3 regions of the Pantoea nemavictus genome follow, and region 2 is predicted to be linked to each of the others. Evidence: predicted binding sites of a transcription regulator. Region 2 holds the regulator's gene; each other region holds the start of a gene.
What was found. The regulator PurR, encoded in region 2, represses purine synthesis genes. The targets are predictions, from matches to a motif close to CANGCAAACGTTTGCNTG.

Region 1 (3,280 bases), 2.7 Mb from region 2:
CAGCGACATCACGCTGTTCGCTCCGGCGCAGTTGCAGCAGGTGGCGTTTGGCGACAACGAAGCCTTCATTACCTTGCAGGATGGCAGCATGATGAGCGCGCGTTTGCTGGTTGCTGCTGACGGCGCTAATTCGTGGCTGCGTGACAAAGCCGATATCCCGCTGACCTTCTGGGATTACGAGCATCATGCGTTAGTGGCAAATATCCGCACCGATATGCCGCATGATGCCATCGCGCGTCAGGTATTCCACGGCGATGGCATTCTGGCATTCCTGCCGATGCAGGATCCTCATCTCTGCTCGATCGTTTGGTCGCTCTCGCCGCAGGAAGCGACGCGCATGCAATCGATGCCGGAAGCGCTGTTCAACCAGCAGCTGTCGGTAGCGTTTGATATGCGTCTTGGCCTGTGTCAGGTCGAGAGCGAGCGCAAAACCTTCCCGCTGACGGCGCGTTATGCGCGTAACTTCGCCGCGCACCGTTTGGCGCTGGTTGGCGATGCCGCACACACCATTCATCCGCTGGCCGGGCAGGGCGTCAATCTTGGCTTTATGGATGCGGCCGAACTGATTGGTGAAATTCGCCGTCTGCACCAGGAAGGCAAAGACATTGGTCAGCATCTCTATCTGCGTCGCTATGAACGTAGCCGCAAACACAGCGCGGCGATGATGCTGGCGGGGATGCAGGGGTTCCGCGAGCTATTTGCCGGCACGCATCCGGCGAAAAAGCTGTTGCGTGATGTCGGCCTCAAGCTAGCCGATACTTTACCGGGCGTTAAACCGCTGATGCTGAAGCAGGCGATGGGGCTCAACGATCTACCCAGCTGGATACGTTAATCTTTTCCGCTGACGGCGCCCAACTGGGCGCCGTTTTTCTTTGCTGCACCGCCATGATGCAGCACTGCACCGCAATTGCGCCTCGTTTGATTTATTCTAATTTCACCCCTTAATTCGCATTAGATTAATTCATGTTATGACAATGCGAACACCGGACCATTTCTTAATCCTGCGGCGTCTATTCCTTCATTTTGCTGCATGAAAGTAATTTAGTCGTATTTTGTGCGAGGCTAATCACAATAATGTAGTGATTTATGCTGGTCGCTGTTCGGTGCTTTGATGAAAGGTGGTAGTGTTTCACCCTCGTTTTCCTCATGGTTAATTGCCGCATTAGGTGATAACTTCAGCACAAAGAGAACGTTTGCGTCAGCCAGCAAAGGCGACGCAGGCGCGTCACACTCACTTGTTTTCACAGGATGGTTATGACTCAGCAAACGCCTCTATTCGAACAGCATCAGGCATGTGGTGCACGCATGGTGGATTTCCACGGTTGGATGATGCCGCTGCATTACGGCTCGCAAATGGATGAGCATCACGCGGTGCGTAACGATGCCGGCATGTTTGATGTTTCCCACATGACCATCGTCGATCTACGCGGCGCACGTACCCGCGAATTCCTGCGTTATCTGTTAGCCAACGATGTCGCTAAATTGACCCAGCCGGGCAAAGCACTTTACACCGGCATGTTGAATGCCTCCGCTGGCGTCATCGATGATTTGATTGTTTACTTTATGAGCGAAGATTTCTTCCGCCTGGTGGTGAACTCCGCCACGCGTGAGAAAGATTTGGCCTGGATTAAACAGCATGCACAACCGTTTGGCGTCGAGCTGACCGAGCGTGACGATCTGGCGCTGATTGCGGTGCAGGGCCCGAACGCGCAGCAAAAAGCGCAAACGCTGTTCAGTGCCGCTCAGCGTGACGCCGTTGCTGGCATGAAGCCGTTCTTTGGCGTGCAGGCAGAAAACCTGTTCATTGCTACTACCGGCTACACCGGCGAAGCGGGCTACGAGATTGCTATGCCTGCCACTGAAGCTGCCGCTTTCTGGCAGCAGCTGCTAGCTGCAGGCGTTAAGCCGGCGGGTCTGGGTGCGCGTGACACGCTGCGTCTGGAAGCGGGCATGAACCTGTACGGCCAGGAGATGGATGAAGGCGTGTCGCCGCTGGCTGCCAACATGGGCTGGACCATCAGTTGGGAACCTGCCGACCGCGATTTCATCGGTCGTGACGCACTGCAAGCGCAGCGCGAAAAGGGCACCGAGAAGCTGGTTGGTCTGGTGATGACCGAAAAAGGGGTGCTGCGTAACGGTTTGACTGTGCGTTTCACCGATGAACAAGGTCAGCCGCAGCAAGGTATTATTACCAGTGGCTCCTTCTCGCCAACGCTGGGTTACAGCATCGCGCTGGCACGTGTGCCTGCGGGGATTGGCGAGCAGGCGATTGTGGAAATCCGCAACCGTGAAATGCCAGTGAAAGTGACAAAACCGATTTTTGTTCGCGCCGGTAAGCCGGTCGCCCAGTAATTTTTTTCAGGAGAAATGGCCAATGAGCAATGTGCCAAGTGAATTGAAATACCGCGATAGCCACGAGTGGGTCCGTAAAGAAGCCGACGGCACCTTCACGGTAGGTATCACCGAACATGCGCAGGAACTGCTGGGCGACATGGTATTTGTCGATCTGCCAGACGTCGGCGCCTCCTTCGCGGCCGGTGATGATTGCGCGGTGGCGGAATCGGTGAAAGCCGCTTCTGACATCTATGCACCCTTGAGCGGTGAAATCGTCGAGGTGAACGATCAGCTAGGCGATTCACCGGAGCTGGTTAACAGCGCGCCGTATGCCGATGGTTGGTTGTTCCGCATCAAAGCCAGCGACGAGTCAGAGCTCGACTCCATGCTGGATGCCGATGCCTACAAAGCCGCGATCGACGAGTAACCGGTAGTTGCAGAAGGTGGCGCACAGCGGCACCTTCTTTTTTATCTGCCTGACTTAACGCCATTTTTGTAACCCAGCCCGATTCAGGATTTACTGCAAATGACCCAGACTCTCAGCCAGCTCGAACATAACGGTGCTTTCATTGAGCGCCACATCGGTCCTACGCCGGAACAACAGGCCTTAATGCTGAAAGCGATTGGTGCCAGTTCGCTCTCATCATTGATTAGCTCTATCGTCCCGGCCGACATCCAGCTGCCAGGCCCGCCTGCGGTTGGCGACGCCGCGACCGAGCAGCAAGCGCTGGCAGAGCTGAAGGCCATTGCCAGTCAGAATCAACGCTACAAATCCTGGATCGGCATGGGCTACAGCGCGGTAATTACGCCGCCGGTTATCCTACGTAACATGCTGGAAAATCCGGGCTGGTACACCGCGTATACGCCGTATCAGCCAGAAGTGTCGCAGGGGCGTCTTGAAGCGCTGCTGAACTTCCAAACCCTGACGCTGGATCTGACCGGTCTG
Region 2 (3,280 bases):
CAATGAAATGTATCACCTGCGCGATGCGGCACCGATAAAGCGTGAAATGCTGGAGAAAGGGGATCTGGTGTTCTTCCGCATCAACAATCGCGGCACCGCCGATCATGTCGGTGTTTATCTCGGCAATGGCAAATTCATTCAGTCACCGCGCACGGGTAAAGATATTCAGATTAGCGCATTAGGTGAGGATTACTGGCAGAAACACTATGTAGGCGCGCGTCGTATGATGACGCCAAAAACCATTCGCTAGCGGTTGCGCAACGCCAATAAAAAAGCCGGATGCTGTTAACAGCTCCGGCTTTTTTGTTAATGCATGATCGCGGTAAAGCTGAATGCGATAATCATTAACAGTGCGCCAACCGTCGTCATTAGCGCCAGCTTCAAATCAGTATTCATCACGCCTCCTTAGTCACACAATCTTTAGGGTTAAAGCGATTTTCGCACAGCAGTGGGCAAAAATCTCGTGTTATCCGCGCTAGCTTGCTAGAATCGCCGCCTTTCGTTGCGCAACAGATTTCGCGCCTGCTGTATTTACAGCATGATGAAGTGATTTCGCCTGCTAAACACCCCCATTTCGCCCGCTTTTTGGGCTGTAAAAGCATTAGCAGACGCAAACGTTTAACAATATACTTATCAGTAAGTTGCGATAATCCCAGGAGTACCATTTTCATGGCAACAATTAAAGATGTCGCGAAGCGCGCCGGTGTTTCAACCACCACGGTTTCGCATGTCATCAACAAAACGCGTTTCGTTGCGGAAGAGACGCGTAACGCCGTATGGGAAGCGATCAAAGAATTGCATTACTCGCCAAGTGCCGTGGCGCGTAGTCTGAAAGTGAATCACACCAAAACTCTGGGCCTGCTGGCAACGTCGAGCGAAGCGCCCTACTTTGCCGAAATTATTGAAGCGGTAGAAAATCACTGCTTCGATCGCGGCTATACGCTGATTCTCGGCAACGCGCACAACGATTTGCAGAAACAGCGCGCTTATCTGTCGATGATGGCGCAAAAACGCGTCGATGGTTTGCTGGTGATGTGTTCTGAGTATCCGGACGATCTGCTGCAAATGCTGGAAGAGAACCGCAATATCCCGATGGTGGTGATGGATTGGGGCGCTTCACGCGGTGATTTTACCGATACAGTGCAGGACAACGCGTTTCAGGGTGGCTATCTCGCGGGGCGTTATCTGATTGAACGCGGTCATCGCGACATTGGCGCGATTCCCGGCCAGATGGAGCGCAACACCGGCGGCGGACGTCACGCGGGTTTCCTGCAGGCGATGAACGAGGCGGGCATTGCGGTACGTTCAGAATGGGTGGTTCAGGGCGATTTTGAACCTGAATCAGGTTACCAGGCGATGCAGCAGATTTTAAACCAGAAACAGCGGCCAACCGCCGTATTCTGCGGGGGCGACATCATGGCCATGGGCGCGATTTGTGCCGCCGATGAGATGGGTTTACGTGTGCCACAGGATATCTCGGTAATTGGTTACGACAACGTGCGCAACGCGCGCTATTTCACTCCAGCCCTGACGACCGTGCACCAGCCGAAAGCCGAACTGGGTGAAAAAGCGCTGGAAATGCTATTGGATCGCATCACCAGTAAACGCGAAGATCCGCAAACCATTGAGGTGCAGCCAACGCTGATTGAGCGTCGCTCAGTGGCGGATGGCCCGTTCCGCGACTATCGCCGCTAAACCGAGACTTCGCTGAGCCATTCGTGGTTCAGCGTTTCAGCATCCCCGAGATATACCAGTAACCATTCCAGTGCCGGTGACGCACGTTGTTCAGCCCAGCTGACGCAACACGGACTATCCGGAAAGGCTTGCGGCAATGGCAATTCTACCAAACGGTGATTATTCAGCAGCGGCCGCGCCAGATGACCCGGCACCATTCCGACGCACAATCCCGCCTGCAGGCACTCCAGCCCGGCTTCCCAATCCGGCACCACCAGCCGCCGCTGATTATCCAGCGTCCATGTCATACGACGCGGCAGCGCACGCGAGGTGTCTTCCAGCACCAGGGATGGCCACACACGCAGCGTTTCATCATCCAGCAGTTCACTGTTGACCAAAGGATGATCGGGGCTCACCACGCAGCGCCAGTTAAGCGCGCCCATATCCTGAAAAGCAAAGCGCCCGCCGACCGGGATCGCCTGAGTGGCACCAATCGCCACATCAACACGTCCGTCAGCCAGGGCATCCCACACGCCATTGAACACCTCAAAGCTGATGATCAACTCCATATCTGGAAAATGACGATAGAAATCCTTTACCAGTTGTCGGGTGCGCTGCGGTTTTACAATGCAGTCAACGGCTATGCTTAACTCACCGCGCCAGCCATTGGCCAGCTGCTGGCACTGCCTGCGCGTTGCCAGCATTTTTTTGATAACAGACCGCCCCTCCCGCACAAAATGTTCGCCGGCCGGCGTCATTACCACCTCGCGATGTTGACGTTCGAACAGCGGCACCGCCAGCCAGGTTTCAAGCTGACGTACCGTATAGCTGACAGCAGAGGGCACGCGATGGAGCTCCTGCGCCGCTGCGCTAAAACTACCGGTGCGCGCCACGGCATCGACCACTTCAAGTGCATATTCTGACCACATAAATTTGCCTTCAAAAATTTTAACAGCACTGTGCAAATATTAGCGTTTCACAAAGCGCGCTGCATCCTTTTACACTCCCCGCCGTTCAACCTGCCCAAAAGAGAATCAACATGTTGTCGTCTAAAGCATTTATGCCTTACCTTGCCGTGCTCAGTATGCTCGGTTTTCTTGCCACGGATATGTATTTACCTGCTTTTGGCGATATGCAGCGTGATTTTGCTAGCGCGCCGGGCACCATCAGCGCCAGCCTGAGCCTGTTTCTCGGCGGCTTTGCTTGCGCGCAGGTTTTTTGGGGGCCGTTGTCGGATCGTTACGGTCGCAAGCCCATTCTTCTTGCCGGCCTGGCCATTTTCGCGCTCGGCTGTTTGGGGATGCTGTGGGTTACTGACGTGCGCCTGATGCTGGCGCTGCGCTTCGTACAGGCGATTGGCGTTTGCGCCGCAGCCGTGAGCTGGCAAGCGCTGGTGGTGGACCATTATCCTAAAGCGAAAGCGAACAAAGTCTTTGCCACCATTATGCCGCTGGTTGCGCTCTCTCCAGCGCTGGCACCTTTGTTAGGTGCGTGGCTTATCAGCCATTTCCACTGGCGCAGTATTTTCATCGCGCTTACGCTGATCGCGCTGCTATTACTGATTGGTACCCTGCAGTTAACGACAGTGAAACGCGAAAAAGTCACC
Region 3 (3,280 bases), 1.9 Mb from region 2:
ACGTCCTCGTTTTGCTGATCCCACGCTACCGGATTTCAGTATTTCCTACGCCGGCAATACCATTGGCGTGCTGCTGGCGGAAGAAGGCGGACGCGCTGGGCTGGATATGGAAATTGTGCGCGCCCACAGCCGTCAAACTCAAGAGATGCTGACGCAGGATCTCTCCTCCGGCGAAAAAGCCTGGATCAACGCGCAGCAGGATTTCATGGAAGCGCTGACGCAAATCTGGACGCTGCGCCAAAGCATTCTTAAGCTCACCGGCGAATCTGATAGCGGCATTGATTCCCTGCGTTTGCATCCCGCAGCTGGCCGACTGCGCTCTACCGTGTTTCCCGATATTCAGGCGGTATGTGATGCCGAACCTACACTGGTGTGGTCGTGTGCGCTGTCGCCAGGCACCGAACGCTTACGCCTGTGGGAGATTGATGGCGCGCAGCAATGGCAATCGCTACGCGATGTCGAGATGAGCAAACCCAACATGGGGCCGCGCACCTTGCGCCTGACCAGCTTGGTCACACCGCATGAGATGGGGCATCCATAGTAATAAAGGCCGCAGTCGCGGCCTTTATTGGTTTAGTGGGCGTCGATAAAGACGATTTTCAGCACGAACAGCAGAGCAACCACCACCACGCACGGGCTGATTTCACGCCAGCGGCCGGTACCTACTTTCATCACGCAGTAAGAGATAAAGCCCAGCGCGATGCCTTCGGTGATCGAGAAGCTAAAAGGCATCATTGCGGCAGTGACAAACGCCGGAACCGCTTCGGTGAGGTCGTCCCACTGCACGCGAGATAGCGATGCCGTCATCAGCACGCCAACGTAAATCAGCGCACCCGCCGCCGCATAGGATGGCACCATCGCGGCCAGCGGTGACAGGAACATCACCAGCAGGAAAAGAATCCCGGTAATCACCGCCATCAAGCCAGTACGTCCGCCGATCGCCACGCCGGACGAGCTTTCAATATAAGCGGTAACAGAAGAGGTGCCGATCAGTGAACCGGTGACGGAACTAATGCTATCGACATACAGCGCCTGCTTCATGCGCGGGAAAGTGCCTTTCTCATCGGTCAGTCCGGCTTTATCCGTCACGCCAATCAACGTGCCGGATGAGTCGAACAGGTTAACCAACATAAAGGAGAAGATCACACCGGCCATACCAATGTTGAACGCGCCTTTGATATCGACCTGGCCCACTACGGAGGTGATAGCAGGCGGCGCCGCAAACACGCCGCTGAATTTCACATCGCCAATTATCAGGCCCAGCGCGGTGGTCACCACAATCGACACCAGCACCGCCGCATGAATGTTACGCGAAGCCAGAATAGCGATGATAAAGAAGCCAAGCGCACCGAGCAGCACGCTGTGCGAGGTCAGATTGCCGACGGCAACGATAGTATCGGCGTTCGGCACGATGATGCCGGCATTTTTCAGCCCCATCATGGCGATAAACAGGCCAATACCGGCGGTGATGCCCACGCGCAGGCTCAGCGGAATATTCGCAATCATCCAGTAACGCACGCGCAGCAGCGTGAGGATCAGTAGACCCAATGCGCCCCAGAAAATCGCGCCCATGCCAATCTGCCACGAGTAGCCCATTGCACCGACCACCACAAAGGCGAAGAAGGCATTGAGGCCCATCGCCGGCGCCAATGCCACTGGCAGGTTCGCCACCAGCCCCATCAGGATGCTGCCGAACGCGGCAATTAAGCAGGTGGTCACAAAGACAGCCTGGGTATCCATGCCCGCCACACCAAGAATTTGCGGGTTAACAAAGACGATGTAGACCATCGTCAGGAAAGTGGTGCACCCGGCGATCACTTCTGTACGCACGGTGGTGCCGTGTTCCTGCAGTTTGAAGATGCGCTGCAAAAGACCCTGATTATTCATTTCACTGTTCCGATGAAAAAATTTATCGCCGCGTATCGTATAGAGTTTGGCGCGGCAAAACACTGATTATTCGCAACCGGTTGCTCAGGGTCGCTTTCTGCGCTCAGTAAGCTAGAGTGTCAGCTTATTGTTTAACAAAAGGATGATGTGCGATGTCGGTTGAATGTATTTTTTTTGATTGCGACGGTACGCTGGTCGACAGCGAAGTAATCTGTACGCAATCTTACGTCAACACCTTTGCCCGCTACGGTATTGAGCTCTCGCTGCAGCAGATGTTTGAGCAATATAAAGGGGTGAAGCTCTACGACATCATCCGCGACGTGGCGGCAGAACATCAGGTTGAGTTGCCGCTTGAAGAGGTGGAAACCGCCTATCGCGCCGAAGTGGCGAGACTGTTCGATCTCGATTTAAAGCCGATTGACGGTGCCAAAGCGCTGGTGGAGCGCGTAAAAGTGCCAATGTGCGTGGTTTCGAACGGCACGGTAAAGAAGATGCAACATTCGCTGGGATTAACCGGCATGCTGCCGTATCTGGAGGGGAAATTGTACAGCGGTTATGACATTAACCACTGGAAGCCCGATCCGGAGCTGATGTATCACGCGGCCGAGCAGATGCAGGTGCCGATTGAGCAATGCATTCTGGTAGATGATTCCGAGGCGGGCGCACGTGCGGGAATCGCCGCCGGGATTCCGGTGTTTTACTACTGCGCCGATGCGCACAATCCCGAGTTAGATCATCCGCTGGTGACGCGCTTTGATGATATGGCGCAGTTGCCGGATCTGTGGCGAGCGCGTGGGTGGGATTTGGTGGGGTAGGTGCTGGCTGTCCCCCATCCCGGCCTTCCCCCACGAGTGGGGGAAGGAGACGCTGCCACATGCAACTCCCCAACTACCCTATAGCAGCATCATCCTCCCCCACTCGTGGGGGAGGACTGAGGTGGGGGGCAGCCAGCACGCACCGAAGAAAGGACAGCCAGCACAATCCAAATCAGCCAATCGCCCCCAGCGAATCCTCGTTGCTCTGCTTCTTCGGCAGCAGGAACAGGGTGGCAACGATATCCAGCAGATAAATCAGCGCCAGCAGCGTAATCGCGGCGGTGAAAGAGATGTTGGTGGCCAGCAAACCAATCACCAGCGGACCAAAACCACCCACGCCACGCCCAAGATTAAACAACACGTTTTGTGCTGTCGCACGTGCCTGCGGCGGGAAGGTATCTGAAATCAGCGCGCCGTAGCCGCCAATCATACCGTTCACAAACATCCCCATCAGCGCGCCAGTAAACAGCATCACCGTTGGATCGCGCAGCTGTGCGTACACCACCACCATCACCACCGCGCCGAACTGGTACAGCAGGAAGATTTTCCAGCGCGCGAAGCGATCGGCCAGTACGCCA

Region 1: the regulator PurR is predicted to act here: its motif matches at 1,183-1,200, upstream of gcvT (glycine cleavage system aminomethyltransferase GcvT).
Region 3: the regulator PurR is predicted to act here: its motif matches at 1,957-1,974, upstream of WH298_RS09680 (NCS2 family permease).

The regions. Positions count from the first base shown of each region.
Region 1 covers NZ_JBBGZW010000001.1:1,223,294-1,226,573, reverse strand. Annotated here, with positions in the region: gene ubiI (FAD-dependent 2-octaprenylphenol hydroxylase) at 1-832, shown strand, start outside; gene gcvT (glycine cleavage system aminomethyltransferase GcvT) at 1,255-2,352, shown strand; gene gcvH (glycine cleavage system protein GcvH) at 2,375-2,761, shown strand; gene gcvP (aminomethyl-transferring glycine dehydrogenase) at 2,861-3,280, shown strand, end outside.
Region 2 covers NZ_JBBGZW010000001.1:3,966,536-3,969,815, reverse strand. Annotated here, with positions in the region: gene WH298_RS18335 (C40 family peptidase) at 1-250, shown strand, start outside; gene cydH (cytochrome bd-I oxidase subunit CydH) at 307-396, opposite strand; gene purR (HTH-type transcriptional repressor PurR) at 670-1,695, shown strand; gene punR (DNA-binding transcriptional activator PunR) at 1,692-2,603, opposite strand; gene punC (purine nucleoside transporter PunC) at 2,714-3,280, shown strand, end outside.
Region 3 covers NZ_JBBGZW010000001.1:2,107,406-2,110,685, reverse strand. Annotated here, with positions in the region: gene WH298_RS09685 (4'-phosphopantetheinyl transferase family protein) at 1-541, shown strand, start outside; gene WH298_RS09680 (NCS2 family permease) at 574-1,887, opposite strand; gene yieH (6-phosphogluconate phosphatase) at 2,040-2,702, shown strand; gene WH298_RS09670 (MFS transporter) at 2,875-3,280, opposite strand, start outside.